Regions from separate parts of the Pseudomonas sp. MF09156 genome, predicted to be linked through region 3. Evidence: predicted binding sites of a transcription regulator. Region 3 holds the regulator's gene; each other region holds the start of a gene.
The links. Region 3 encodes sigma-54, which starts transcription at its own class of promoters, with help from an activator protein. Its sites were predicted from a motif close to ANTGGCATNNANNTTGCTNT; they were not measured.

Region 1 (9,642 bases), on a different contig from region 3:
CAGCACGCCCAGGCTGGCAAATAGCCACAGTGCCAACTGGTAGCTGCCGGTGCTTTGCTTGATCGCGCCCATGCCCGCTGCCAGGGCGAAACCGCCGATACCGCCGGCCATGCCGATCAGCCCGGTCATCACGCCAATCTCGCGGCGAAAGCGCTGGGGCACCAGTTGGAATACCGCACCGTTACCGGCGCCCAGGCCGAGCATGGTGCACACGAAAAGTGCCAGTGCCGCGTAGGAACTCGGTAGGTTGAAGCCCACTGCGGCGATGCACACGGCCGCCACGCCGTACATGCCCAGCAGGGTGCGGATCCCGCCGAAACGGTCAGCCAGGGCGCCGCCCAGGGGCCGCATCAGGCTGCCGCCGAACACGCATGCGGCGGTGTAGTAACCAGCGGTGACCGGGCTCAGGCCGTATTGGTCGTTGAAGTAGCCGGGCAGGGCGCTGGCCAGGCCGATGAAACCACCGAAGGTCACGCTGTAGAAGAACATGAACCACCAACTGTCGCGGTCGCCCAGGGCCTTGAAATAGTCGGCCATGGATTTGGCTTTGGGTCGCTCAGGCGCATTGCGCGCCAGCCAGGCGAACACGATCAAAGTCAGGATCAGCGGGATCAGGGCAAAGCCGAACACGTTGGTCCAGCCAAATGCGGCGGCGATCAGCGGTGCCAGTAGCGCGGCGAACACCGTGCCGGAGTTGCCGGCCCCGGCGATGCCCATGGCCTTGCCCTGGTGTTCGGCGGGGTACCACTGGGAGGCCAGCGGCAGGGCGACGGCAAACGAGGCCCCGGCCATGCCGAGGAACAGCCCTAGCAGCAACGCCTGTTCATAACTGTGGATCCCCAGTTTCCAGGCACAGAACAGCGCCACAATCACGATCACCTGGCCGATCAGGCCGGCAGTCTTGGGCGACAGCTTGTCCGCGAGCATGCCCATCAAGAAGCGCAGGATCGCCCCTGCCAGGATCGGCGTGGCGACCATCAGCCCGCGTTGCTGGGTGGTCAGTTGCAGGTCGGCGGCGATCTGCACCGCCAGCGGGCCCAATAGGTACCAGACCATGAAACTCAGGTCGAAATACAGGAACGCGGCAAACAAGGTCGGGGTGTGCCCGGATTTCCAGAAGCTTGATTTCATCACGCACCTCAGATTGGGGATCTTGTAGAAGGCCTGGTGATGGAACGGCCAGCGAAGGCCGCCCCATCCAAACGAAAAAACGCCGCCACCGGGTTCGCCTGGGCAAACCGGATGTGCGACGTCTTTGTCGTGGAGGGGCAACCGCCGTTGGCTACCTGTGGTGTTTAGTTAGCAAGTCTTGCGCCAACCGTGACATTGCCCTCGCGGGCAGGCCCGTTCCCACCTTGGGCGATTGCGGTTGTGTGGCTCAGCCTAGCAATTCACTCATGGCAATAATCTGCTCCGCCACCTGGATCAACTTCTGCTGGCGGCTCATGGCCTGGCGGCGCATCAGGGTGTAGGCCTGTTCCTCATTGCAGTCCTTCATTTTCATCAGCAAGCCCTTGGCCAGCTCGATGCGCTTGCGTTCCGCCAGTTGCTGGTCGCGGGCCAGTAGTTGCGCGCGCAAGGCCTGGTCGCTCTCGAAGCGCGCCATGGCGACATCAAGGATCGGTTGCAGGCGCTGGGCCTGGATGCCTTCGACGATGTAGGCGCTGACCCCGGACTTGATCGCCTGGCGCATTACCCCGGGATCATGTTCGTCGGTAAACATCACGATGGGCCGCGGCTGGTCGCGGCTGACCAGCACCACTTGCTCCATCACATCGCGCCCGGGTGATTCGGTATCGATCAGAATCACGTCCGGGCGCACCGTTTCGACGCGCGCCGGCAGGTCGATGGTCAGGCCGGACTCGTCGATTACCTCAAAGCCGGCCTCGGTCAGCGCGCTCTTGAGGCGCCCGACTTTGCGCGGGGTGTCATTGATCAGCAGGATTCGCAACATGGGTGGCCTCCCATCAGCGCAATGCCTGGCGGACGACATCGTCGGCCAGGGCATGCAGGCGGAAACTGCGGGCATAACCGGCCGGGTCCGATCCGTCCCAGACCTTGCCGTCGATCAATTGGCTGCTGCGCATCTGCGTGTCCATGGCCGCCACGCCCACGGCGCTTGCGGCCTGGCGATAGAGATCCAGTTGTTGCACCTGGCGGGCCACGGCGAGGTAATCGGGGTCTTCCCGCAAAAGGCCCCAGCGGCGGAACTGGGTCATGAACCACATGCCATCGGACAGGTACGGCAGGTTGACCTCGCCCTCGCCATGGAAGCGCAGCGCGTGCGCGTCCTGCCAGTGGTTGCCCAGGCCGTCGGCATAGGCGCCCAGCAGCCGTGGCTCGATGCAGTCGAGCGGGGCGTCCAGGTATTCCCGGGCGCTCAGCAGTTGCGCGGTGGAACGTCGGTTTTCGATGCTGTCGTCGATAAAGCGGCTGGCTTCCAGGACCGCCATCACCAGCACCCGGGCGGTGTTGGGGTACTGCTCGACAAACGCCTGGGTGCAGCCCAGGACTTTCTCCGGGTGGTCCGGCCAGATCGCCTGGCTGGTGGCGAGGGTAAAACCCTGGTGCTGTTGCGCCGCGCTGGCGCACCAGGGTTCGCCGACACACAGGCCGTCGATCCGCCCGGCTTGCAGGTGCGCGACCATCTGCGGCGGCGGCACTACCACACTGTCCACATCCCGCAATGGATGAATGCCCTGGCTAGCCAGCCAGTAATACAACCACATGGCGTGGGTGCCGGCAGGAAACGTCTGGGCGAAGGTCAGTTTTGTCCGGCTTTGGTGCACCTTGCGCGCCAGTGCCTCAGGACTGGTCACGCCCTGTTGTTGCAGGCCCTGGGACAGGTTGATGCCCTGGCCGTTCTGGTTCAGGCCCATCAGCACCGCCATGTCGGTCGGCGCAACGCCGCCGATGCCCAGGTGCACCGCATAGATCAGGCCGTACAGGCTGTGGGCGGCGTCGAGTTCGCCGCTGACCAGCTTGTCCCGCAGGCCGGCCCAGGATGACTGGCGCCTGAGGTTTAGCGTCAGGCCGTAGGGCTGGGCAAACCCCTGGGTCGCCGTGACCACCAGCGAGGCGCAATCGCTCAAGGCCATGAAGCCCAGGTCGAGGCTGCTCTTTTCCGGGGCATCGCTGCCGTTGACCCAGGCCAGAGGGTTGTTGGCCTGGCTGTTGCCGAGCTGATCACTCATCTACACCTACCTTCTGTATGAAAAAAGGCGTCGTCATGCCAGGCGGCATGCAAGCCGCGGCAGGTAACGACGCCTTTGTCTGTGAGCCCGTTCCGGCGTTGGCGCGGGCTGCGCTGGGTAGGGCAAAGCAAGGCACATGCCACGGCGCCCGGGCGAGTGGTGGTTGATCAGGTTTTCATCAAGATTGCACCCGGGTGGGCTTTCACTATGGCGCTCTTTCACGCAACACCGTCCAGGAAACCCGGCGTGCTCCTTGATCGATCTAACGCAACGACCTGTCGTGGCTTTTTACAGCGCTGGCTGCTGGGCGGTCTGTTGATGCTCAATGCCTTACCGGCCATGGGCGAGTCCTATCTGATGTGGGACGAAAGCCTACAAGGCTTCTTCAGACGGCTTGCGGTGCCCCTGGGCCAGCCCATCGTGGTCAGCAAACTGGCGGCGGGCAAGCGCATTACCGGGCATTTTGATTTTGCCCATGCACAAGCGGTCCTGGAGAGCGTGGCGTTGCAGCACGATCTGATCTGGTACAGCGACGGCCAGGTGCTGCATCTCTACGACGCCAGCGAGGCCAAGAGTTCCGGGGTGACCCTGCGCTACATGACCGTCGACCGATTGCGCCAGGTCATGCGCCGCGCGGGGCTCGAAGAGGCGCGTTACCCCCTGCGCAAGGCCGGCGCCCGATTGTTTTATGTGTCGGGGCCCGCCAATTACGTCGACCACGTCCTGCGCCTGGCCCAGTTGATGGATCGTCCGCGCCCGGCGCGACGCGAGGCCCCGCCTGAAGTGGGCGTAGTCCAGGTGCAGAATGCCGACGTCTCGGACCGTCGGTATGACATGGGCTCGCAGACCATCACCGTGCCGGGTGTCGCCACGCTGCTCGAGAAACAGCTCGCCACGCTGGGGCGCAAGGCCGGCACCGGCGCGGTGGTAATCGCCTACCCAGAGACCAACAGCCTGCTGGTCAAAGGCAGTGAGCAGCAGTTGAGGCTGATCAAAAAACTGGTGGCTGAGCTGGACACACCCGCGCATTCCGTCACTTCAACGCCCTTGAGTGCCGAGCAATACGAGCGTGTGCGGCGTGCATTTGCGCGGATCGCCGAGCCGTAGCGGGGTTTGTACAGACTTCGAAAGTTCCTACGCAACACTCCCGGAAAACTTCGAAGCAGCGGGCTTTTTCCTAACGTGAAACTGGCCGCGGGTTTCTATAGTCGCCCTATCTCCCAGACGGTGCGCTATGGAAAATCAGGGCGCCGTGAATGTCCGCAGACAGGTACAGAGGTTTGAATGGTTGTTGCAGTTGAGGGCTTGATGGCGGCGTCCCTCGCCTTTGGTCATTGGAGGTTGCAGGCGGATGGCAGGTTGACCACTGAAGGTCGCGACATTCAGTTACCACCCAAGGAATGTCACGTGTTGCGCCTGTTGCTGGCCACGCCCGGCGTGCTGGTCAGCAAGGACCACCTGCTGGAGCAGGTCTGGCCCCATACCGATATCGCCGAAGAATCCCTGACCCGTTGCATCTACGCGCTGCGCAAGCAGTTGGAGGGCGACCGGGCGTTGATCGCGACCGTGTATGGCCGCGGTTATCGCTTCAATGGCCGGGTGCGGGTGATCGAGCCGCCTGGCCCGGCGCAGGCGGCGGGCAAAGCGCCCCGTGCGTGCCCTGCCTGTGGATGGTATGGCGAGCGGGCATGAAACGCGCCTGCCGGCTGGGACTGTTGTTGCTTTGCCTGGGCGGGGCAGGCGAAGCCCGGGCTTACTGCTGGGCCGAGGCCGCTCGTCAATACGATATCGAGCCGGAACTGTTGCAGGCGATTGCCGCTGTGGAGTCCGGCTACCGCGCCGAGGCCATGAACTACAGCAATAACAACGGCACCTATGATATTGGCCTGATGCAAATCAACAGCATCCATCTGCCTCGCCTGCTCAAGCAGGGCATTACCGAGCAGCGCCTGTTGGATGAGCCCTGTCTGTCGGTCGAGGTGGGGGCCTCGATCCTGGCCGGCTTCATCAAGCAGTTTGGCTACAACTGGACTGCCGTGGGCGCCTATAACGTCGGGCCTGGGGCGGGGGCCGAGCGTGACGCGTTGCGCTTGCGCTACGCGCAGAAGATCTGGAGCCGCTATGAAGAGTTGATGGCCCATCGCAATGGATGATCGACCGGCGGTGTGCCATGCCTCGCACGGACCCGCCACCCCGGCTATAATCGCCGCCACCTTTTGCCGCCATCCGAGTCAAGCCCGCCCATGTATACCCTGGCCCGCCAGCTGTTGTTCAAACTCTCCCCGGAAACTTCCCACGATCTGTCCCTGGACCTGATCGGCGCGGGTGGCCGCCTGGGGCTCAATGGCCTGGTGTGCAAGGCGCCGGCGAAGATGCCGGTGTCGGTGATGGGGCTCGATTTTCCCAACCCGGTGGGCCTGGCGGCTGGCCTGGACAAGAATGGCGCGGCCATCGATGGCTTCGCGCAGTTGGGGTTCGGTTTTGTCGAGATCGGCACCGTCACACCGCGCCCGCAGCCGGGCAATCCCAAGCCGCGCATTTTCCGCCTGCCGGAAGCCGAGGCGATCATCAACCGCATGGGCTTCAACAACCTGGGGGTTGACCACCTGTTGTCCCGGGTACAGGCCGCCAAGTACAAGGGCATCCTCGGGATCAATATCGGCAAGAACTTCGATACCCCGGTGGAGCGTGCGGTGGATGACTACCTGACTTGCCTGGACAAGGTCTACGCCCACGCCAGCTATGTGACAGTCAACGTCAGTTCGCCCAACACCCCGGGCCTGCGCAGCCTGCAGTTTGGCGATTCCCTCAAGCAACTGCTCGAAGCCCTGCGCCAGCGCCAGGAAGACCTGGCGGTACGCCACGGCAAGCGCGTGCCGTTGGCAATCAAGATCGCCCCGGACATGAGCGACGAAGAAACCGTGCTGGTGGCCCAGGCTCTGGTGGATTCGGGGATGGACGCGGTGATTGCGACCAACACCACCCTCAGCCGTGTCGGCGTTGAAGGCCTGGCCTACGGTGACGAAGCCGGTGGCCTTTCCGGTGCGCCAGTGCGTGACCAGAGCACCCATATCGTCAAGGTGCTGGCGGCCGAACTGGCCGGCCGTTTGCCGATCATCGCCGTGGGCGGGATCACCGAAGGCAAGCACGCTGCCGAGAAAATCGCCGCAGGGGCCAGCCTGGTGCAGTTGTATTCCGGGTTTATCTACAAGGGGCCAGCGCTGATTCGCCAATCGGTCGACGCTATCGCGGCGCTCCCCAAATCCTGAGCCCCTGTAGGAGCCGGCCCATAAAAAAGGGCTCCTAGAAGGAGCCCCTGGGCCGAAGCCCGCCGCCCGGATGGGGCGTGCGTGGTTAAGTCGTTACATTCTTCAAGGTGGTTGTCGGAATTAAGTGCCCTGATTAGCCGACGGCGTGAAGTTCGTTGAGTCTGTGGATCCCCGCAGTGCCGGTCATACCGTCCCAATTGTCGCCGCGTCCTTCGCGCCAGCCGTTAATCCAGGCTTGGCGTACCGACGGTAGAGTAAAGGGGCAAAGCTCACGGGATTTGCCATGAACGCCATACTGATATCCGCGTAAAAATGCTCTTTCCAACGGATCACGCTTAAGTCTTCTCATAGGGTGTTTCCCTCACTTGTTGACTGTCTTGATATCCTTCGACCTCATCCGAGGCCGGGCAGAGTTTTTCTGCCGTTGGTGTGGCTCGCTGCCGGCGTGGCGAGCCTCTGTGTCAGCGTCGTTGCGGCGCTAACCTGTGTTGAGTTCTAACCAATAGGTCACATGGATTCAATGATCGTTTTGTCATAAGCACGTAACGATAACGATGCTATAGCCATAAGCTGGGATGGCTTTTCGCCCCATTTACAGGGCAAAGCCAGCTATGATGTGCCCTGTATAGAGGATGGGTTTAATCCTTTAGTGAGAATACCCGCCGCTTGCAGTCGGTTATTATTCGACGAAGGGTCAGAATATTTCATTTTGTTGCACAAATTATCTCTCTGCCCCGGCAATCAAGGCCAATAGGCCAGGAGACCGGGGTGGAACGGCACACATTCGTGCCACGCGAGCGCTCTTCAAGAAAAGCGCTTGATTGAAAACCGAACGCGCGATGCGTCGCCCGTTCACTTATTGCTGAAAAGCCTGGAATGCCCATGTCGGACCGTTACGAACTCTTCCTCACTTGCCCCAAGGGCCTCGAAGGCCTGCTGATCGAGGAAGCCGTCGGGCTTGGCCTTGAAGATGCGCGCGAGCACACCTCGGCCGTGCGCGGCATGGCCGACATGGAAACCGCCTACCGCCTGTGCCTCTGGTCGCGCCTGGCCAACCGTGTGTTGCTGGTGCTCAAGCGCTTCCCGATGAAGGATGCCGAAGACCTGTACCACGGCGTGCTGGATATCGAATGGCAAGACCATATGGTCCCTGATGGCACCCTCGCGGTGGAATTCAGCGGCCATGGCTCGGGTATCGACAACACTCACTTCGGCGCGCTGAAGGTCAAGGATGCGATTGTCGACAAGCTGCGTACCCCGACCGGCGAACGTCCGTCCATCGACAAGATCAACCCCGACCTGCGCATTCACCTGCGCCTGGACCGTGGCGAAGCGATCCTCTCCCTTGACCTGTCCGGCCATAGCCTGCACCAGCGCGGTTACCGCTTGCAGCAGGGTGCGGCACCGTTGAAGGAAAACCTCGCGGCGGCAATTCTGATTCGTGCGGGCTGGCCGCGCATTGCCGCTGAAAACGGCGCGTTGACTGACCCGATGTGCGGCGTCGGCACTTTCCTGGTCGAAGGCGCGATGATCGCCGCCGACATGGCCCCCAACCTCAATCGCGAACAGTGGGGCTTCACCGCCTGGCTCGGCCACGTGCCGGCCTTGTGGAAAAAACTGCACACCGAGGCCAGCGAGCGTGCGGCTATCGGCATGAACAAGCCACCACTGTGGATCCGTGGCTACGAAGCCGATCCGCGTCTGATCCAGCCCGCGCGCAACAACATCGAGCGCGCCGGCCTGAGCCACTGGATCAAGATCTACCAGGGTGAAGTCGGCACCTTCGAACCGCGCCCGGACCAGAACCAGAAAGGCCTGGTCATCTGCAACCCGCCGTACGGCGAGCGCCTGGGTGATGAAGCCAGCCTGTTGTACCTCTACCAGAACCTTGGCGAGCGTCTGCGCCAGGCGTGCATGGGCTGGGAAGCGGCGGTGTTCACCGGCGCCCCGGACCTGGGCAAGCGCATGGGTATCCGCAGCCACAAGCAGTACTCGTTCTGGAACGGCGCCTTGCCGTGCAAGCTGCTGCTGATCAAGGTCAACCCGGACCAGTTCGTCACCGGCGAGCGCCGCACCCCGGAACAGCGCCAGGCCGAACGTGAGCAAGCCGCTTACGACCAGGCCCCGACCGAGCCGCAAGAGCGCCAGTACAATAAGAACGGTAACCCGATCAAACCCGCGCCGGCACCGGCTCCGGTGGTCGAGCAGGCGCGCTTGAGCGAAGGCGGGCAGATGTTTGCCAACCGCCTGCAAAAGAACCTCAAGTTGCTAGGCAAGTGGGCCAAGCGCGAGGGTGTGGATTGCTACCGTGTGTACGACGCCGATATGCCGGAATACTCCATGGCTATCGATCTGTACCACGACTGGGTGCACGTCCAGGAATACGTGGCACCCAAATCCATCGACCCGGAAAAAGCCTCGGCGCGCATGTTCGATGCCCTGGCCGCAATTCCCCAGGCGCTGAACATCGACAAGAGCCGTGTGGTGGTCAAGCGCCGCGAGCGCCAGAGCGGCACCAAGCAGTACGAGCGCCAGAGTGCCCAGGGCAAGTTCACGGAAGTCAGCGAAGGAGGGGTGAAGTTGCTGGTCAACCTGACCGATTACCTGGACACCGGTCTGTTCCTCGACCACCGCCCGATGCGCATGCGCATCCAGAAAGAAGCCGCCGGCAAGCGCTTCCTCAATCTGTATTGCTACACCGCCACTGCCAGTGTGCACGCGGCCAAAGGCGGTGCGCGCAGCACCACCAGCGTCGATTTGTCGAAAACCTACCTGGACTGGGCACGTCGCAACCTGTCCCTCAATGGCTTCTCCGACAAGAACCGCCTGGAGCAGGGTGATGTGATGGCGTGGCTGGAAGCCAGTCGTGATGAGTTCGACCTGATCTTCATCGATCCGCCGACCTTCTCCAACTCCAAGCGCATGGAGGGCGTGTTTGACGTCCAGCGTGACCACGTGCAGTTGCTGGACCTGGCCATGGCCCGCCTGGCGCCGGGCGGGGTGCTGTATTTCTCCAACAACTTCCGCAAGTTCCAGTTGGAAGACAACCTGGGCGAGCGCTATGCCGTCGAGGAAATCAGCGACAAAACCATCGATCCGGATTTCGCCCGTAACCCGAAAATCCACCGCGCCTGGAAAATCACCGCACGCTGATCGACCTTGAAGCCGCGAGCCTGGAT
Region 2 (9,642 bases), 700 kb from region 3:
CGGGGCCTTGGCTTCAACGCTGTCCTTGGCCGCGTTGGTACGCGTGCCGCCGGGCGTTGCCTGGGCGCTGTTCAATCGGCTGAAATCAATGACCATGTTAAAAAACCTCTGGGTATTTGGACGCTTGCCATGTTTTCGGCCATACCCGGACAAACTTTAGGCTCGATCGACAATAAACCTGTGCACAGCGTGATCTCGGGCACAGTGTAGGAAAAGCCAGCGTCCCACGCCAGTGATCTATAGCGCGACCTCCACCTGGCCAGGCGCTGTTACCCGAGCCTTGATCACGCGCTTGGAGTTCAGGTTCTTCACGCGAATCTGTTCGCTCATCCCGCCATTGGCCAGGGCTTCCCCCGGCATTTTCACGTTCAGGCCGCCACTGCTGGCGGATATCACCACCTGGTCACCTTTGCGCACCACTTCTGCCTGTTCCAGGTGAACCAGGGTGATGACCTGGTCGGTTACCATTGGTCGGGTCAGTTTCTGCCCGACCGCCTGGTCCACGGAGGTGAGGTAGCCCTGGCTGATCTGGCTGATGTCCCGCTCGCGCAGGGCCACGTCTTCATAGCCGATGATGCCGGTACGCTTGAGCGGGCGAGTAACGGTCACTACGTCACGAAACAACCGGACCTGGGCCGGCACGAACACGGTCCAGGGCGAACTGCCGTCGCAGCGCACGCGCACGGTCACGCGACCAATGGGCTGGGCGGGGCTTTCCAGGGAGCCTGTCAATTCCTTGTCGCACATGGGCATGCGCAAACGCGGGTCCAGTTGGTTGACCTGGATTTCATAACGGCCCGGTGTCTGGGTGCTCGCCAGATAATCTTCTACAGTGAACTCAAGAAAGCCTTGAGTGACGCCGATAAGCAGATCAGGCAAGGTGACGTTGTCGGCGTGGGCCTGGTGGCCTGCGCCCAAGGCAAGCAACGCCATCCAGGCGCAGAGTAATCTGCGGTACTGTGGCGAGCGAAGGCGTCGGGAAACTGTCGTTTTGATGTCCATGGCCAATAAAAAGCAAAGCGCGTGCCGTTTCGTGTTGGGGGCGCGTCGTACCCGTAAGTTTTGTAGCGTAGGAGTCTGGGCATGGCGGGTGTAATGGATTCAGTGAACCAGCGCACACAGCTGGTAGGGCAGAATCGCCTGGAGTTGTTGCTGTTTCGACTCGATGGCAAGCAGCTATATGGCATCAACGTCTTCAAGGTGCGGGAGGTGCTGCAATGCCCCAAGCTCACCATAATGCCCAAGTCCAACCCGGTGGTGTGTGGCGTGGCCAACATCCGTGGCTCGACGATTCCGATTCTTGACCTGGCGATGGCCACCGGTTCTGCCGGTTTGCAGGATCGCGAGAACCCGTTTGTGATCATCACCGAGTACAACACCAAGACCCAGGGTTTCCTGGTGCGCTCGGTGGAACGTATCGTCAACATGAACTGGGAAGAGATCCATCCACCACCCAAGGGCACCGGGCGCGACCACTACCTCACGGCAGTGACGCGGGTCGATAACCAGTTGGTGGAAATCATCGACGTGGAGAAGATCCTCGCGGAAGTGGCGCCGACGTCGGAGCATATTTCGGTGGGGGTGGTGGATGAGCAGACCCAGCAGAAGGCCGTGTCCCTGCGGGTGTTGACGGTGGATGACTCGTCGGTGGCGCGCAAGCAGGTGTCCCGGTGTCTGCAGACCGTCGGTGTCGAAGTGGTGGCGCTCAATGACGGCCGCCAGGCGCTGGACTACCTGCGCAAGCTGGTGGATGAAGGCAAGAAGCCGGAAGAAGAATTCCTGATGATGATTTCCGACATCGAGATGCCGGAAATGGACGGCTACACCCTCACGGCCGAGATACGCAACGACCCACGCATGCAAAAATTGCATATCATCCTGCATACTTCATTGTCCGGTGTATTCAACCAGGCAATGGTCAAGAAGGTCGGTGCCGATGACTTCCTGGCCAAATTCCGTCCTGATGACCTGGCATCCCGGGTCGTTGAACGGATCAAATCTGCAGATCACGGCTAGGGGCTTTCTCCCTGGCGGTCACACGAGTTAAGAGGCGGTTTCATTGTCTACGGGTAATTTGGATTTCGAACAGTTCCGGGTCTTCCTGGAAAAAGCCTGTGGCATATTGCTCGGTGAAAACAAGCAATACCTGGTATCAAGCCGTCTCAACAAATTGATGGAGCAGCAGGGCATCAAGTCCCTGGGCGAGTTGGTACAGCGCATCCAGGGCCAACCGCGCAGCGGGCTCAAGGAGATGGTGGTCGATGCCATGACTACCAACGAAACCCTGTGGTTTCGTGACACCTACCCCTTCGAGGTGCTCAAGAACAAGGTATTGCCCGAGGCCATCAAGGCTAGCCCTGGCCAGCGCTTGCGCATCTGGTCGGCGGCGTGTTCGTCTGGGCAGGAACCCTATTCGCTGTCGATGTCCATCGATGAGTTCGAACGGACCAACATGGGCCAGTTGAAGGCCGGGGTGCAAATTGTTGCCACTGACCTGTCCGGCACCATGCTGACCAACTGCAAGACCGGCGAATACGACAGCCTGGCCCTGGGCCGCGGCCTGTCCCCGGAGCGCCTGCAGCGTTACTTCGACCCCAAGGGCGCCGGGCGCTGGGCGGTCAAGGCGCCGATCAAGAGCCGGGTGGAGTTCCGCTCGTTCAACCTGCTGGACAGCTACGCCAGCCTTGGCAAGTTCGACATCGTGTTTTGCCGCAACGTCTTGATCTACTTCTCGGCTGAAGTGAAGAAGGACATCCTGCTGCGCATCCACGGTACGCTCAAGCGCGGCGGCTATTTGTTCCTCGGCGCGTCCGAGGCGCTGAACGGTTTGCCGGATCATTACCAGATGGTGCAGTGCAGCCCAGGCATTATCTACCAGGCCAAGTGATGGCTTGAGCTGAGTCGACGCATAAGGGAGCCCCCAGGGGCTCCTTTTTTTTGTCCGGCGATCCTGGGGCGTACCCTGCTGGAACTGATGTTTCCTTCCTCACCACCCAGCATTGGGTGGGCAAATTCAGCCCGCCCAATACGAAAAGTCGTGTTTGCGACGGTGGGATTGGCTCTTCGTCGCGCTCACCAGGAGGAGGGTGTATGGGAAACGTTTCATCAGGGTACGGTCCGCAAGGTGCACGGTTTGCATTCGATTCTTCAGTTGAACAGCGGCGTATCGATGATCCCTTGGCGGGAAGAGGGCAGGCAGGTTCAAGGCCTGTATTTGGCGCCCATGGCCCCAGGCCGCCGGGTATGAATTTTGTCTCGGGTAATCCCAGGGCTTCGAGCCAGCCTTTCAATTATGGCGCTTATCCATCCGGCGGTAATTCTGCCCTGGCTCACAACAATTTTTTTCCTTCCAATAGCGCGACGCCGGGGAGAAAAACCGCGGATATTTTTGGCGGTTTTTTCCAGAGTGAAAACGGCAACTGCGCCACTATTTCAGCCATCAAGGCCTCAATGCAGCGTTTTGGCCAGAAACCGACCGATATCTTCAAGGACGTGAAGAAAACCGCCAATGGCTACCATGTCACCATGCGGGATGGGAAAACCGTGGATTTGACCCGGCAGGAACTGCAACAGGCCACCCAGCACGCCGGGCTCAAAGGAAGTGATCCCGCGATGATCAAGGACGCCAGCTTTATATACGCCGTCAGTGCCAAGCGGGCGCAGAACGAAAACCACGAAGGATCAGGGCACAGCTATGCCAAGGCCTTGGACTCTCTTAAAAACGGTGAGTACACCAAGGATGTGTTTGTCCGGTTGGGCCTGAAGGATCATGTCAGACAGGGGACTTTGCGCGACTTGCAAAGTGGCATGGTGGGTACGATAGACAAGGATGTGGGCGGTGCCGGTACCGCGCACTCGATGGCGGTAATTGGGGGAATGGAGGAGCGCTGGGGCAAAGTGGGACAGAGAGCCACGGCGGGCAAGATTTCCGATGGCAGGGGGCACGAATGGAAAGAGAACGTATTGGTTCTGACTTGATGGCACTCCTCCAGGCCACCTCCGCAGGAACCGGCAATCCGGCTCCTGCCGCTTTCTTTAAACGGCAATGCCCATTGCCGCTTTCCTGACGTTTCGCGGAAAAGCGTTGCCGCTTTTGCGCCATTGCCGCCGGCAATGCCTGCCTAACCCCTTGATTTATTGGGGTTGATAAACCTGGCATGGGGCTTGCTATAACCCTGTTACGAAAAGCAGGTCAGCCCCTAAAGGTTTCCGCCATGAGCATCAGCTTCGATAAAGCGCTCGGTATCCACGAACAAGCCCTGGGCTTCCGCGCCCAGCGTGCCGAAGTCCTGGCTAACAACATCGCCAACGCCGATACCCCGAACTACAAGGCTCGGGACCTGGACTTTGCCGCCGTGCTCGCCGCACAGAGCGACAAGACCAAGAACGGCTCCTTCGCCTTGAACATGACCAATAACCGTCATATCGAAGCCCAGGGCCTGAGCAGTGGCGATGAGTCGCTGATGTATCGCACGCCGATGCAGCCGTCGATCGACCAGAACACCGTCGATGCGCAGCTGGAGCAATCGAACTACGCCGAGAACTCGGTGAACTTCCAGGCCAGCTTCACCCTGCTCAACAGCAAATTCAAAGGGCTGATGTCAGCCCTGCGCGGAGAGTAAGCCATGTCTCTATCCAGTGTTTTCAATATTGCCGGTAGTGGCATGAGCGCCCAGACCACGCGTCTGAACACGGTCGCCAGTAACATTGCCAACGCCGAGACAGTGTCGTCGAGCATCGACCAGACCTACCGCGCCCGGCACCCGGTGTTCGCCACCATGTTCCAGGCCGGTCAGAACGGCGGCAGCGATTCGTTGTTCCAGAGCCAGGATGCTGCCGGCCAGGGCGTCCAGGTGCTGGGGGTGGTCGAAGACCAGAGCAACCTCGAAGCGCGCTACGAGCCCAATCATCCTGCCGCGAACGAAAAGGGCTACGTGTACTACCCCAACGTCAACGTGGTCGAGGAAATGGCTGACATGATTTCCGCCAGTCGCTCGTTCCAGACCAACGCGGAAATGATGAACACCGCCAAAGCCATGATGCAGAAGGTCCTGACCCTCGGTCAGTGATAAGGGGCGCTAAAGCATGTCTGTCACTAACGATGTGTCGAATCAGTCGACGATCCAGAGTCTGTTCGACTCCAAGGTCAAGGATGCCAAGTCCAGCCAGGGCAACCTGGCCGACACGGCCAAGGCGGCCTCGGGCAACCAGTCCCTGGGCAAGGATGCGTTTCTGCAACTGCTGGTTACCCAGCTCAAGAACCAGAACCCGCTGTCGCCCCAGGACAACGGCGCGTTCGTCGCGCAACTGGCGCAGTTCAGCAGCCTGGAAGGCATCAACACCCTGAACGACTCGGTGAACACCATCACCGGCAACTACAAGTCGTCGCAGGCGCTGCAAGCCTCGTCGCTGGTCGGGCGTTCGGTAATTATCGAAACCAACAAGGCCATGGTCGACACCAGCAAGAGCTTCACCGGCTCGGTCGCCGTGGGTTCGTCGGTGGGCAACGTCACCGTCAAGGTCACCGACAAGGACGGCAAGCTGGTCAAGACCATCGATCTGGGCGCCCAGAGCGCCGGCAAGTCGGACTTTATCTGGGACGGCAAGAACGAGGCGGGCGAGCAGCTGGATTCCGGCACCTACACCTTCGCGGCCAGCACCAAGAATGACGCTGGTGATTCGGTTGCCCTGAAAACCTCGCTGCCGGCCACGGTCACCAGCGTGACCTTGAGCCAGACTGGCGGCGAAATGCTGCTCAATCTTTCTGGCGGCATGGGCAGCATCAAGCTGTCGCAAATTCAGACTATCGGTACATAGAGCCGGCTAGATACGGCAAGAGGAGAGAAACATGTCTTTTAATATCGGCCTTAGCGGCCTCTATGCGGCCAACAAACAACTGGACGTGACCGGCAACAACATCGCCAACGTCGCGACCACTGGCTTCAAGTCGTCCCGCGCAGAGTTCGGCGACATTTACGCGGCGTCCCGCTTGGGCACTGGCAATAAAACCATCGGCACGGGCGTTAACCTGGCGGCGGTCTCCCAGCAATTCACCCAGGGTGAAGTCAACGGCAGCGGTGGCGTGTTGGACATGGGTATCCAGGGCGGCGGCTTCTTCGTGCAGAAGGGTAGCGACGGCTCGCTGGAGTACACCCGTAATGGCTCGTTCCAGGCGAACAAGGACGGCTACATCACCAACAACACCGGCACCTCGCGCCTGCAGGGCTACGCTGCCGATGAAGATGGCAAAATCTCCAAGAGCGGCCTGACCGACCTGCGGATCAACCTGTCCAACTTGCCGCCCAAAGCGTCGACCAAGGTTGATTCCAGCAGCAACCTGAACTCCTCCAAGCCGGTGATCGACCAGACGACCAGCCCGTTTGATCCGACTGAAGCGAGCACGTTTACCGAGCAGTACGGCACCACGTTGTATGACACTCAAGGCAATGCCCATGAGATGGTGCAGTACATGGTGAAAACCGGCTCCAATACCTGGAAGTCCTACACCCTGATCGACGGACGCAATCCTGACGGTACGCCGGTCAAGGGCACAGGTGCGGTTGCGCCGGTGGCCTCCACGGTGACATTTGATACATCAGGCACGCTCAAGGGGATCGTCACTCCGCCAAGCACCGTATCCAACACCACCCTGACCATCAGCAACTGGAAGCCGGGCGTCATGGATAATGGCGTGTGGAACCCTGACAACGGGGCTGCTGCCAACCCGGGCGGTATTGCGATCAACATGTCCGATATCACTCAGTACAACTCGGCCAGCTACCGCAACCCGCCGATCACTGATGGCTATGCCACCGGCGAAATCACCGGGCTGAAAATCGACGGCAGCGGTGTGCTGTTCGCCACCTTCAGCAACCAGCAGAGCAAGGCCATCGGCCAGATCTCCCTGGCCAGCTTCAATAATGAGCAAGGCCTGCAGCCCGCAGGTGGCACCACCTGGAAAGAAACCTTCGCCTCTGGCCAGCCTGGCTACGATGCACCAGAAGCCGGGACCCTGGGCTCGATCGTGGCCAACTCCCTGGAGAACTCCAACGTCAACCTGACCAATGAGCTGGTGGACCTGATCAAGGCCCAGAGCAACTACCAGGCGAACGCCAAGACCATTTCCACCCAGAGCACCATCATGCAGACCATCATTCAGATGACCTGATGCGCTAGTGCTGCACAAGAAGCCCCTCCTAGGAGGGGCTTTTTTGTGGGCGTAGGAAAACCCAGCGCAGAGCATCAGGTAACGCGTTGAAATGCATGGGAAGGAACACTCCGCTCCTGCTTCGCCACTGATGGGGCCAGAGCCCTGTTGGCTCACCAATCTTGGGAGGGCGGAGCATGGAGAGTCTAGGGTGGTCTGCACCAGGTACGGGGCGCGTGATGTTCACACCGGCTGCGGCACCGACGGTGTTGCCTGCCGTTGGGCCTGCTGGCGAAGCGTCGACGGTCAAGACGTTGCTCAGCCAACTGTTCGATGCCGAGCAAGCCGGCAAGACTCAGACGGTGCAGGATCTGCGCGACAAGTTGAATGATCTGCGCCAGAAAATGGGTGACGAAAAATTCAAGGAGGCGCTAAACAAGCTGGGCGAGAGCGCGGATAGCAAGTTTCTCGAGTTTCTCAAGCGGATGCTGGACGAATGGTTTCCCAGTGATGACGTAGCGCCACCCAGCCCGCCATCGCCAAGAGGTGGCGGTGGCGGCGGCGGTAGAGTGAACCCTGCGGGGTTTGGCCCTGCCGAAAAAATGTCCGATAAGCCTTATACCAACGGGAGGAATTATTTCAACTACAAGCCTGATAACAGCAACCCCGGGCAAAAGCCGGGAACCGGTAAAGAATCGGGCAATATCTGGAGTGGTTTCAAGCAAGGGCCTGACGGCAATTGTGTGACGGTTTCCGCAATAAAGGCCGCCATGATGCGGTATGGCAAGGAGCCTACGGATGTGTTCAAGGAGGTTAAAGGGGCGGGCGATGGCTATGACGTGACGATGCGCGATGGATACAAGGTTCATTTTTCCAAGGAAGAATTCAAGGAGGCCGCAAAGGAGGCCCGATTCGAGGGAGATGATCCTTCGATGATAACGTCCGCCAACTTCATATTTGCCGCGAGCGCCAAGCGGGCCCAGATGGAAAACAACGATGGTAAGGCTGCGCGCAGTTTCAAGGATGCCATCAAGACCCTTAACGATGGAGAGTATTCGCGAGAGGGTTTGGACCGCATAGGGCTCAAGGGGCTTTACAGGCAGGCGACCGATGCCGACTTGAGGAACAGCAAGGTCGGGACGGTGGAGTACGGCGGCCATTCGATGGCGGTGATTAACGGCCGCATTGAGCTGTGGGGGCAGCGAGGCGGTGTGCCTGCATCGGGTATAGCCACCGTGTTGATCTAGTCTCGTACGAGGGTTTTTCCGGGCAAAAGAAAGCCCCCGATACACTTTGGGTGTATCGGGGGCTTTTCAGCCTTGGAGGGTTAGCCCCAGGGCGGGCTCAGCTTATTGGCAAGCTTCGCAATCCGGCTCGTCAATCGCGCAGGCCTTTGGCACTGGCGCCGGACCGGCTGGAGCAGCCAGCACCGAATCATCACCGTGGTTGCCGCTGGATACAGCGTTCAGCTTACCGGTGTTGATGGTCGACTTCTCGGTGCTGGTCGCGGCCAGGGCACGGAGGTAGTAGGTGGTTTTCAGGCCACGGTACCAAGCCATGCGGTAGGTCACGTCGAGCTTCTTGCCCGAAGCACCGGCGATGTACAGGTTCAGGGACTGGGCCTGGTCGATCCACTTCTGACGACGGCTGGCGGCGTCAACGATCCACTTGGTGTCCACTTCGAAGGCCGTCGCGTAGAGCTCCTTGAGTTCTTGCGGGATGCGCTCGATCTGCTGCACCGAACCGTCGTAGTACTTCAGGTCGTTGATCATGACCGAGTCCCACAGGCCGCGGGCTTTCAGGTCGCGGACCAGGTACGGGTTGATCACGGTGAATTCGCCCGACAGGTTCGATTTCACATACAGGTTCTGGTAGGTCGGTTCGATCGACTGCGACACGCCAGTGATGTTGGCGATGGTCGCGGTCGGTGCGATGGCCATGATGTTGGAGTTACGAATACCTTTCTGCACACGGGCACGTACCGGCGCCCAGTCCAGGGATTCGTTGAGGTCAACGTCGATGTACTTCTGGCCACGCTGCTCGATCAGGATCTGTTGCGAGTCCAGCGGCAGGATGCCCTTGGACCACAGCGAACCCTGGAACGTCTCGTAGGCGCCGCGCTCGTCGGCCAGGTCGCAGGAAGCCTGGATCGCGTAGTAGCTGACCGCTTCCATGGACTTGTCGGCGAATTCGACCGCAGCGTCCGAACCGTAGGGAATGTGCTGCAGGTACAAAGCATCCTGGAAGCCCATGATCCCCAGGCCGACCGGACGGTGCTTGAAGTTGGAATTCTGCGCCTGTGGCACCGAGTAGTAGTTGATGTCGATAACGTTATCGAGCATGCGTACGGCGGTGTTGACGGTGCGTTCCAGCTTGGCGGTGTCCAGCTTGCCGCCCACGATGTGGTTCGGCAGGTTGATCGAGCCCAGGTTGCAAACGGCGATCTCGTCCTTGTTGGTGTTCAAGGTGATCTCGGTGCACAGGTTCGAGCTGTG
Region 3 (9,642 bases):
TCATACATGAGGATCTGCGGATCGAGCGCAATCGCCCGCGCCAGGGCGACACGCCGCTTCATACCGCCGGAGAGTTCATCTGGCATCAGGTCGATGGCACCGCGAAGGCCGACGGCCTGCAGCTTCAACAAAACAATGTCACGAATCATTTCTTCGGACAGCTGGGTGTGCACCCGCAGCGGAAACGCGACGTTTTCGAAAACATCGAGGTCGGTGAACAGAGCGCCGCTCTGGAACAGCACCCCCATGTGCTTGCGCGCATCGAACAAGTCGCTGCGCGACAGGGTCGGCAGGTTCTGGCCATTGACCCAGACCTCCCCGGCAGTCGGACGCAACTGCATGCCCATCAGGCGCAGCAGGGTCGTCTTGCCGCAACCGGAAGGGCCCATGATACCCGTCACCTTGCCGCGGGGAATGCGAATATCGACATTATTGAAGATGCTGCGCGTACCGCGCTTGAAGGAAAGGCCCTTCAGCTCGACCGCGTAGGCGTTATCGGCACTCATCTAAACTCCTTGGGATGCAGCTTCTCACTCAGACACCATGCTTGGGACAACTGCTTGCGACAGTTAGACACATGTGCGCTGCGCGGACCGAACTGGCGGCGAACTATATCACTGCTGACGTAGAGCGCCCAAGGCCGCAGCAGCGCTTGTTCAGAAACAGGACAGGTAAAAAGCGCATTTGGGACTGATCTCACTCTCTAGAAGAACAACAGCTGACGAACTTGCGTGAGGGAATTGCTCAATCCCGCTATAATCGCCGACTTTTCGTCAGGCTATACGATTTCAGACATGAGCCAATCCAACGACCTTATTCAATCCGCACAACGCACCATCCGCCTCGAGCTTGAAGCCGTAGAAGGCTTGCTGGCCCATATCGACGCAGATTTCGTACGCGCCTGCGAGATGATCCTGGCCAGTAAAGGCCGGGTTGTCGTGGTCGGCATGGGCAAGTCAGGCCATGTCGGCAACAAGATTGCCGCCACCCTGGCGAGCACCGGCACCACGGCTTTTTTCGTGCACCCGGCCGAAGCCAGCCACGGTGACATGGGCATGATTACCCGCGACGACGTGATCGTCGCCCTGTCCAACTCCGGCACCACCAACGAAATCGTGACCCTGCTGCCCCTGATCAAGCGCCTGGGCATCAAGCTGATCAGCATGACCGGTAACCCGGACTCGACGCTGGCCAAGGCCGCCGAAGTGAACCTGAACGTGCATGTGACCCATGAAGCCTGCCCACTGAACCTGGCGCCGACCTCCTCCACCACCGCCGCCCTGGTCATGGGCGACGCGCTAGCCGTAGCCTTGCTGGAAGCCCGTGGTTTTACCGCCGAAGACTTCGCCTTTTCCCACCCGGGTGGCGCCCTTGGCCGTCGCCTGCTGCTGAAAGTGGAAAACGTCATGCATGCTGGCGATGAGCTGCCACAGGTACAGCGCGGCACCCTGCTCAAGGACGCGCTGATGGAAATGACCCGCAAGGGCCTGGGCATGACCGTGATCCTCGAGGCCGACGGGCGCCTGGCCGGGGTGTTCACCGACGGCGACCTGCGTCGCACCCTGGACCGCACCATCGATATCCATACCGCGACTATCGATCAAGTCATGACCCCCCACGGCAAGACCGCCCGCGCCGAAATGCTCGCGGCGGAAGCCCTGAAGATCATGGAAGATCATAAAATCGGCGCCCTGGTGGTGGTCGATGATGCCGATCATCCGATTGGCGCCCTGAACATGCACGATTTGCTGCGCGCTGGAGTGATGTAAATGAGCAACGACCTGTTGCAACGGGGCAAGGCCATCAAACTGGCAATTTTCGATGTGGACGGCGTGCTGACCGATGGCCGCCTGTACTTCCTCGAAGACGGCAGTGAATTCAAGACGTTCAACACGCTGGACGGCCAGGGCATCAAGATGCTGATGGCCTCTGGCGTGCAAACCGCGATTATCAGTGGTCGCAAGACCCCGGTCGTGGAACGCCGCGCACAAAACCTGGGGATTCCTTACCTGTATCAGGGCCGCGAGGATAAACTGGTGGTCCTGGATGAGCTTCTTGGGAAACTCAACCTAAGCTATGAGCAGGTCGCCTATCTGGGTGACGACTTACCTGACTTGCCGGTGATTCGCCGCGTCGGCCTGGGCATGGCGGTGGCCAATGCCGCGTCATTTGTTCGCGAACACGCCCACGGCATTACCCAGGCCCGTGGCGGCGAAGGTGCCGCGCGCGAGTTCTGCGAGTTGATCCTGCGCGCCCAGGGCAGCCTTGAAGCGGCCCACGCCGCCTACCTATAGAGCCTTCTATGCTGAGCAAAAAGATTCGCAACTTCCTGATATTCGGAGCCATCGCCGCGCTGTTCCTCGCGGTGGGCTACTGGAATATCAGCCCGGAGCGCTTCCTCGACCAGCCTGTCGCGCAGGTCGACCAGGGCGCCATCGACTATTACGCCACCAACGCCTACAGCGTGCAGTTCCTGCCAGACGGCAAAGTGCAGTACGAAATGACGTCGGACAAGGTCGAACACCTGAAGGCTTCGGAGGTCACATTGCTGACCAATCCGGACCTGAACCTGTATCGCGGCACCGAATTTCCGTGGCACGTCACCAGTAAGCGTGGCGAGGTCAACCCGGACGGTACCGAAGTGGAGCTGATCGACTCGGTGCGTGTTGCCCGCACCGACGCCCAAAACCGCGACACCATTATTACCAGCAGTCGCATGACCGTATTCCCACAGAAGCAATATGCGCAGACCGAGCAAGACGTTAGAATCGACGGCGCTGGCGGTGTATCGACTGGCAAGGGAATGAAAGCGTATTTGAAAGAAAGCAGGATACACCTGCTATCGAACGTAAGAGGACAGTATGAGGCTCGTTAAAACCCTCCCTATTTTGCTCGGTCTGGGCGCAGCACTGGGAAGCGTGAGCGCCTGGGCTCTGCCGAACGATAGCCAGCAACCGATCCACATTCAGGCTGACGATGCGCAGTTGGATGACAAACAAGGTATCGCGACCTACAAGGGCGACGTAATCATCACTCAAGGCTCGATGAAGATTACCGGCAATACCGTAACCCTGACCCGCACCCCGGCTGGCGACATCGACGTCGTGACCTCGGTGGGCAACCTGGCCTATTTCGAGCAGCAACAGGCGGCGACCGACCCAGCTCCGATCAAGGGCTACGGCGTGACCATCCAGTACCATGCCCCGCAGAATCGCATCGTACTGACCGACCGCGCCAAAGTGATCAGCAGTGACGGCAACTCGACCGAAGGCGAGAAAATCGTCTACGACACCGTCAAGCAGGTCGCCACTGCCGGCCGCGCCAATGGCACCAAGGTCACTGCGCCACGTCCGCGCATCGACATGGTTATCCAGCCGAAGAAGAAGGCCCAGTAATGGCAACCCTGAAAGCCCAGCATCTGGCCAAGGCCTATAAAAGCCGTCAGGTCGTGCGCGACGTCAGCCTGTCGATCGACAGCGGCCAGATCGTCGGCCTGCTTGGCCCCAACGGTGCCGGCAAGACCACCTGCTTCTACATGATTGTCGGCCTGGTCCAAGCGGACCAGGGTCGCGTATTGATCGACGACCTGGACGTCAGCCACCAGCCCATGCACGGTCGTGCACGGGCCGGGATCGGCTATCTCCCCCAGGAGGCGTCGATCTTCCGCAAACTGTCGGTGTCCGACAACATCATGGCGATCCTTGAAACCCGCAAGGAACTGGATCGCGACGGACGCCGCCAGGAGCTGGAAAGCCTGCTGCAGGAGTTCCACATCAACCACATTCGCGACAACCTCGGCATGAGCCTGTCCGGCGGCGAGCGCCGTCGCGTGGAAATCGCCCGCGCCCTGGCCACTGCACCGAAGTTCATCCTGCTGGATGAACCCTTCGCCGGTGTCGACCCGATTTCGGTAGGCGACATCAAGCAGATCATCCATCACCTCAAGGCCAAGGGGATCGGCGTACTGATCACCGACCACAACGTGCGTGAGACCCTAGATATCTGCGAAACCGCCTACATCGTCAACGACGGCCAACTGATTGCCGAAGGCGACTCCGCCACCATCCTGGCCAACGAACTGGTCAAGGAAGTGTACCTGGGGCACGAGTTCCGCCTGTAAGCGCTGGGGTGTCAGGACATTCGCCATCAGGCGCGGGAGTCAATAAAAACCTCATTATTTTTATTGTTACCGCGCTCTAGGCAAAGCCCCCGATATCAGGCATATAATTTGCTTATGTTTGGCGCTCACGCGCCCTGTCGTGGATGGCGCGTTGCGCCGGCGAATAAGGTGTTAAGCCCCTGCCATGAAACCATCGCTAGTCCTGAGAATGGGCCAGCAGCTGACGATGACACCGCAGCTGCAACAGGCCATCCGCCTGCTCCAATTGTCGACCCTGGACCTGCAACAGGAAATCCAGGAGGCCCTGGAGTCCAACCCGATGCTCGAACGCCAGGAAGAAGGCGACGACTTCGATAATGCCGACCCGCTGGCCGACAACATAGAGCAAAAACCCAACACTGACGTCCAGGAACCGTCCTACCAGGAAACCGCACCCACGGTGGATAACCTGGAAGAAGGCGAATGGAACGAACGCATCCCCAATGAACTGCCGGTGGATACGGCATGGGAAGATGTCTACCAGACCAGCGCCAGCAGCCTGCCCAGCAACGACGATGACGAGTGGGACTTCACCACCCGCACCTCCGTCGGCGAAAGCCTGCAGAGCCACTTGCTGTGGCAACTGAACCTTGCCCCGATGTCCGACACCGATCGCCTGATCGCCGTGACCCTGATCGACTGCATCAACAATCAGGGCTACCTGGACGAAACCCTTGAAGAAATCCTCGAGGCCTTCGACCCGGAGCTGGATATCGAGCTGGACGAAATCGAAGCGGTCCTGCACCGCATCCAGCAGTTCGAGCCTGCCGGCATTGGCGCGCGCAACCTCAGCGAGTGCCTGTTGCTGCAATTGCGCCAACTGCCCGCCAAGACACCGTGGCTGACCGAGGCCCAACGCCTGGTCACCGATTACATCGACCTGTTGGGCAGCCGCGACTACAGCCAGCTGATGCGCCGGATGAAGCTCAAGGAAGATGACCTGCGCCAGATCATCGAACTGGTACAGAGCCTCAACCCGCGCCCTGGCTCGCAGATCGAGTCCAGCGAAGCCGAATATGTCGTACCTGACGTAATTGTGCGCAAGGACAACGAGCGCTGGCTGGTGGAACTGAACCAGGAATCGGTGCCACGCCTGCGGGTCAACCCGCAGTACGCAGGCTTCGTGCGCCGGGCCGATACCAGTGCGGACAACACGTTCATGCGCAACCAGTTGCAGGAAGCGCGCTGGTTCATCAAGAGCCTGCAAAGCCGCAACGAGACCCTGATGAAAGTGGCCACCCAGATCGTCGAGCATCAGCGCGGCTTCCTGGAGTACGGCGACGAAGCGATGAAGCCGCTGGTACTGCATGACATTGCCGAGGCAGTCGGCATGCATGAATCGACTATTTCCCGGGTCACTACGCAGAAATTCATGCATACCCCACGGGGTATATATGAGCTGAAATACTTTTTCTCCAGCCACGTCAGCACCTCCGAGGGCGGCGAATGCTCGTCCACGGCGATCCGCGCGATCATCAAAAAACTGGTTGCGGCGGAAAATCAGAAAAAGCCGTTGAGTGACAGCAAGATCGCTGGTTTACTGGAAGCACAAGGCATTCAGGTCGCCCGTCGAACCGTCGCCAAGTACCGCGAGTCCCTTGGGATCGCGCCTTCCAGCGAGCGTAAGCGGTTGATGTGACGGGCAGGCCACAGCGTTCCAGTGGCGGGTATTCCTACCCGCCGCTTTATGCACTGGCAACGAAGGAGAAGCTGTATGCAAGTCAACATCAGTGGACACCAACTGGAAGTGACCGAACCGCTGCGCGCCTACATCAGCGAAAAACTCAAACGAATTGAGGGGCATTTCGACAAGATCACCAATGTGCAAGTCATCATGTCTGTCGAAAAGCTGAAGCAGAAAATCGAAGCCACCTTGCGTATACCCGGCGGGGAAGTAGTCGCCAATGCAGAGCATTCAGACATGTATGCCGCCATTGACGACCTGACCGACAAGCTGGATCGCCAAATCAAAAAGCATAAGGAAAAGCAGCAGAGCCTTCTTCAAGGCACAGGCCGCTAACACTCCCCACCCATGATTCGACTTGAAACCATCCTGACCCCCGGCCGTTCCCTCGTGAACGCGCCGGGCGGCAGTAAAAAGAAAGCACTCGAACAGATTGCCAACCTGATCAGCCGCGAAGTGCCTGAACTGGTGATGCAAGACGTGTATGAGGCCCTGATCGCCCGTGAAAAACTTGGCTCGACCGGTTTTGGCAACGGCATCGCTATTCCTCATTGCCGCCTCAAAGGCTGTGAAACACCGGTAAGCGCCCTGCTGCACCTGGACGCCCCCACTGATTTCGACGCCATCGATGGCGCTCCGGTTGACCTGCTGTTCGTCCTGCTGGTCCCGGAAGCGGCCACCGATGCACACCTGGAGCTGCTCCGGCAGATCGCCAGCATGCTCGACCGTGAAGAAGTACGTAAGAAACTGCGTAGCGCCAGCACCAATGAAGCGCTGTATCAGGTTGTCCTGGATGAGCAAAGCGGGCAGTAATCATGCGTTTGATCATCGTCAGCGGGCGTTCCGGCTCAGGTAAAAGTACGGCCCTCAATGTGCTAGAGGACAACGGCTTCTATTGCATCGACAACTTGCCGGCCGGCCTCCTGCCCGAGCTGGCCGAGCGCGCGCTGATCCATACCGAACTGGCGCAACCGTTGGTGGCCGTTTCGATCGACGCACGCAACCTACCCAGCCACCTCACGCGATTCCCGGAATTGCTTGAAGAGGTACGTGCCAAGCATATTCATTGCGACGTGCTGTACCTGGACGCCGACGAAGAAACGCTGCTCAAGCGCTTCTCGGAGACCCGTCGCCGCCACCCGCTGAGCAGCCCACACCGCTCGCTGGCCGAAGCCATCGAAGACGAGACCAAGCTGTTGGGGCCGATCATCGATTTGGCCGACCTCAAGATCAATACCACTAGCCTGAACCTTTACCAGCTGCGTGACGCCATCAAGCTGCGCCTGCTGAACCAACCGGAACCGGGCACGGCCTTCCTGGTTGAATCCTTTGGTTTCAAGCGGGGCATGCCGGTAGACGCCGACCTGGTATTTGACGTGCGTTGCCTGCCCAACCCTTATTGGAAGCCGGAACTGCGCGATCAGTCCGGGCTGGACCTACCGGTTGCCGAGTACCTGGCGGCGCAACCGGATGTGGAAGAGATGTTCCAGGACATCTCCAGCTACCTGCTCAAGTGGCTACCGCGCTTTGCCGCCAGCAACCGGGCCTACGTCACCATCGCTATCGGCTGTACCGGCGGGCATCACCGCTCCGTCTACCTAACCGAGCGGCTGGGCCAGGTCTTGCAGAAAACCCTCAAGAATGTCCAGGTTCGCCACCGCGACCTCAGCTGAAAGGAACACCTTCGCGATGCCCGCTCTGGAAATTGAAATCATCAACAAACTGGGCCTGCATGCCCGCGCGTCGGCTAAATTTGTCGGGGTAGCGGGCCAGTTTCCTTGCCAGGTGCGTGCCGGGCGTACACCGGAGTCCATGGTCGATGGTAAAAGCATCATGGCCATGATGATGCTCGCCGCAGGCAAGGGCACCAAGATTCATCTGAAGACCGAAGGTGAGCAGGAGCAGGAAGCGCTGGATGCGCTGGTGAAGCTAATCAACAATTACTTCGATGAAGGCGAATAGCCCCTGTACGGGCTTGCGTGGGAGCTGGCTTGCCTGCGATAGCATCACCTCGGTCTAGACGAAAAACCGGGGTGCCTGCATCGCAGGCAAGCCAGCTCCTACATTGGGTTTGCGCTAGGCATCAGCCCAGCGCTGTATCCATTGCCATCATCAGGCAAAACCCAATGCACAACCCCAGGCTGGCGAGCTTGTCATGGCCATTGCGGCGCGACTCGGGGATCACTTCATGAGTCACCACCAATAGCATCGCCCCCGCCGCCAGCGCCAGCCCTAAAGGCAGCAACATCTCGGCCAGGCTGACCAACCAGGCACACAGCACGGCAAACACCGGCTCCACCAGCCCGGATGCCGCGCCGATCAAGAAGGCCTTGACCCGCGACATCCCCGCCCCAGCCAACACCAACGCGATCACCAACCCTTCCGGTACATCCTGCAAGGCGATGCCCATGGCCAGGCTGTCGGCATCGGGCATGCCGCCCCCCGCCGAGACGCCCACCGCCATGCCTTCGGGGATGTTGTGGGCAATGATGGCAAATACAAACAGCCAGATGCGTGGTGGAATTACCGGTTTGTCAGGGGTGCCAACCAGCAGCTCCGGACTGGCACCGGAGACCTTGCGGTCCACCAGGAACAGGCCGAAGGCGCCCAGCATGATGCCGAAGCTGATCAGGCCGCTGGACGCCCAGGGGCTGAGCCCCAGGTTTTCAGCGGCGGCAATCCCCGGCACGACCAGCGAAAACGCGGTCGCCGCTAACATCACGCCAGCGCCAAACCCCAGCAGTGTGTCGCTGACCGCCAACGGCATCCGCCGGATCACCAGTACCGGCACCGCGCCCAATGCAGTGCCCAGGGCACAGATTGCGCCACCTTGCAGGGCACGCAGGATCCGCGGCTCGAGGTTCAGCCAGGCCAGCCCGTGGGCCACCAGCAATGCAGTTCCAGCCAATAGCAGCAGCGAGCCAAACGCATAGCGGAACATTCGTACGCTGCTGATCGCCAGTGTTTCAGTGCCCATAGTCGGCCTTAGGTCTTGTTATGAGAGGGCATTAAGCCAGTGCAGCCTGGTAGCGCTCAGCGACTTCCGGCCAGTTGATAACACTGTAGAAAGCGTTGATGTATTCAGGACGGCGGTTCTGATACAGCAGGTAGTAGGCGTGCTCCCAAACGTCCAGACCGAGGATCGGCGTATTGCCGTTCATCAACGGGCTGTCCTGGTTACCACTGCTCTCGACCACCAGGGTCTTTTGCGGGGTCACGCTCAGCCAAGCCCAACCACTGCCGAAGCGGGTCAGCGCAGCTTTGGTGAAGGCCTCCTTGAAGGCATCAAAGCCACCCAACTGCGCATCAATCGCCTGGCCCAGGGCGCCTTCGGGCTTGCCGCCGCCTTTGGGCGACATGACCGCCCAGAACAACGAGTGGTTGGCATGCCCGCCCCCCTGGTTGATCACCGCTGCGCGCAGTTTTTCCGGCAGTTGCTGGACGCTGGAGACCAGTTTCTCGATGGGCCAGCCGGCGAACTCGGTGCCTTCGACGGCGGCATTGAGGTTGTTGATGTAGGTCTGGTGGTGCTTGGTGTAGTGGATTTCCATGGTTTGCGCATCGATATGCGGTTCCAGGGCGTCGTAGGCGTAAGGCAAGGCAGGCAAGGTGTAGGACATATCAATGTGCTCCATAGAAAGGGCTGTTGCGGGTCGGCGCATCCGTCTGCGCCGTATTGCTGCCCAGCAAGCGATGGGTACGGGGGTACTCGCCGTGATCGCTGATGAAATTCAACAGTTCGACGTAGGTCTTGCTGCTCTGGCGCAAGGCTGCCTCGCGCAATGCTTGAGGCAGCCGG

Region 1: the regulator sigma-54 is predicted to act here: its motif matches at 3,319-3,338, upstream of AC19YY_RS15385 (CmpA/NrtA family ABC transporter substrate-binding protein).
Region 2: the regulator sigma-54 is predicted to act here: its motif matches at 4,152-4,171, upstream of flgB (flagellar basal body rod protein FlgB).

The regions. Positions count from the first base shown of each region.
Region 1 covers NZ_JCBCUR010000005.1:316,034-325,675, reverse strand. The annotation lists gene AC19YY_RS15395 (nitrate/nitrite transporter) at 1-1,131, opposite strand, end outside; gene AC19YY_RS15390 (ANTAR domain-containing response regulator) at 1,379-1,954, opposite strand; gene AC19YY_RS15385 (CmpA/NrtA family ABC transporter substrate-binding protein) at 1,968-3,194, opposite strand; gene AC19YY_RS15380 (secretin N-terminal domain-containing protein) at 3,441-4,301, shown strand; gene AC19YY_RS15375 (winged helix-turn-helix domain-containing protein) at 4,479-4,886, shown strand; gene AC19YY_RS15370 (transglycosylase SLT domain-containing protein) at 4,883-5,347, shown strand; gene AC19YY_RS15365 (quinone-dependent dihydroorotate dehydrogenase) at 5,438-6,463, shown strand; gene rmf (ribosome modulation factor) at 6,597-6,812, opposite strand; gene rlmKL (bifunctional 23S rRNA (guanine(2069)-N(7))-methyltransferase RlmK/23S rRNA (guanine(2445)-N(2))-methyltransferase RlmL) at 7,346-9,616, shown strand.
Region 2 covers NZ_JCBCUR010000001.1:855,216-864,857, forward strand. The annotation lists gene flgM (flagellar biosynthesis anti-sigma factor FlgM) at 1-96, opposite strand, end outside; gene flgA (flagellar basal body P-ring formation chaperone FlgA) at 238-1,002, opposite strand; gene AC19YY_RS04100 (chemotaxis protein CheV) at 1,084-2,016, shown strand; gene cheR (protein-glutamate O-methyltransferase CheR) at 2,060-2,887, shown strand; gene AC19YY_RS04110 (hypothetical protein) at 3,091-3,978, shown strand; gene flgB (flagellar basal body rod protein FlgB) at 4,215-4,622, shown strand; gene flgC (flagellar basal body rod protein FlgC) at 4,626-5,069, shown strand; gene flgD (flagellar hook assembly protein FlgD) at 5,086-5,817, shown strand; gene flgE (flagellar hook protein FlgE) at 5,849-7,168, shown strand; gene AC19YY_RS04135 (hypothetical protein) at 7,387-8,394, shown strand; gene AC19YY_RS04140 (ribonucleoside-diphosphate reductase subunit alpha) at 8,497-9,642, opposite strand, start outside.
Region 3 covers NZ_JCBCUR010000001.1:156,306-165,947, reverse strand. The annotation lists gene AC19YY_RS00790 (ATP-binding cassette domain-containing protein) at 1-506, opposite strand, end outside; gene AC19YY_RS00785 (KpsF/GutQ family sugar-phosphate isomerase) at 795-1,769, shown strand; gene AC19YY_RS00780 (KdsC family phosphatase) at 1,770-2,294, shown strand; gene lptC (LPS export ABC transporter periplasmic protein LptC) at 2,303-2,875, shown strand; gene lptA (lipopolysaccharide transport periplasmic protein LptA) at 2,862-3,395, shown strand; gene lptB (LPS export ABC transporter ATP-binding protein) at 3,395-4,120, shown strand; gene AC19YY_RS00760 (RNA polymerase factor sigma-54) at 4,305-5,798, shown strand; gene hpf (ribosome hibernation-promoting factor, HPF/YfiA family) at 5,874-6,179, shown strand; gene ptsN (PTS IIA-like nitrogen regulatory protein PtsN) at 6,192-6,656, shown strand; gene rapZ (RNase adapter RapZ) at 6,659-7,516, shown strand; gene AC19YY_RS00740 (HPr family phosphocarrier protein) at 7,533-7,805, shown strand; gene AC19YY_RS00735 (ZIP family metal transporter) at 7,927-8,820, opposite strand; gene AC19YY_RS00730 (superoxide dismutase) at 8,852-9,463, opposite strand; gene AC19YY_RS00725 (DUF2753 family protein) at 9,465-9,642, opposite strand, start outside.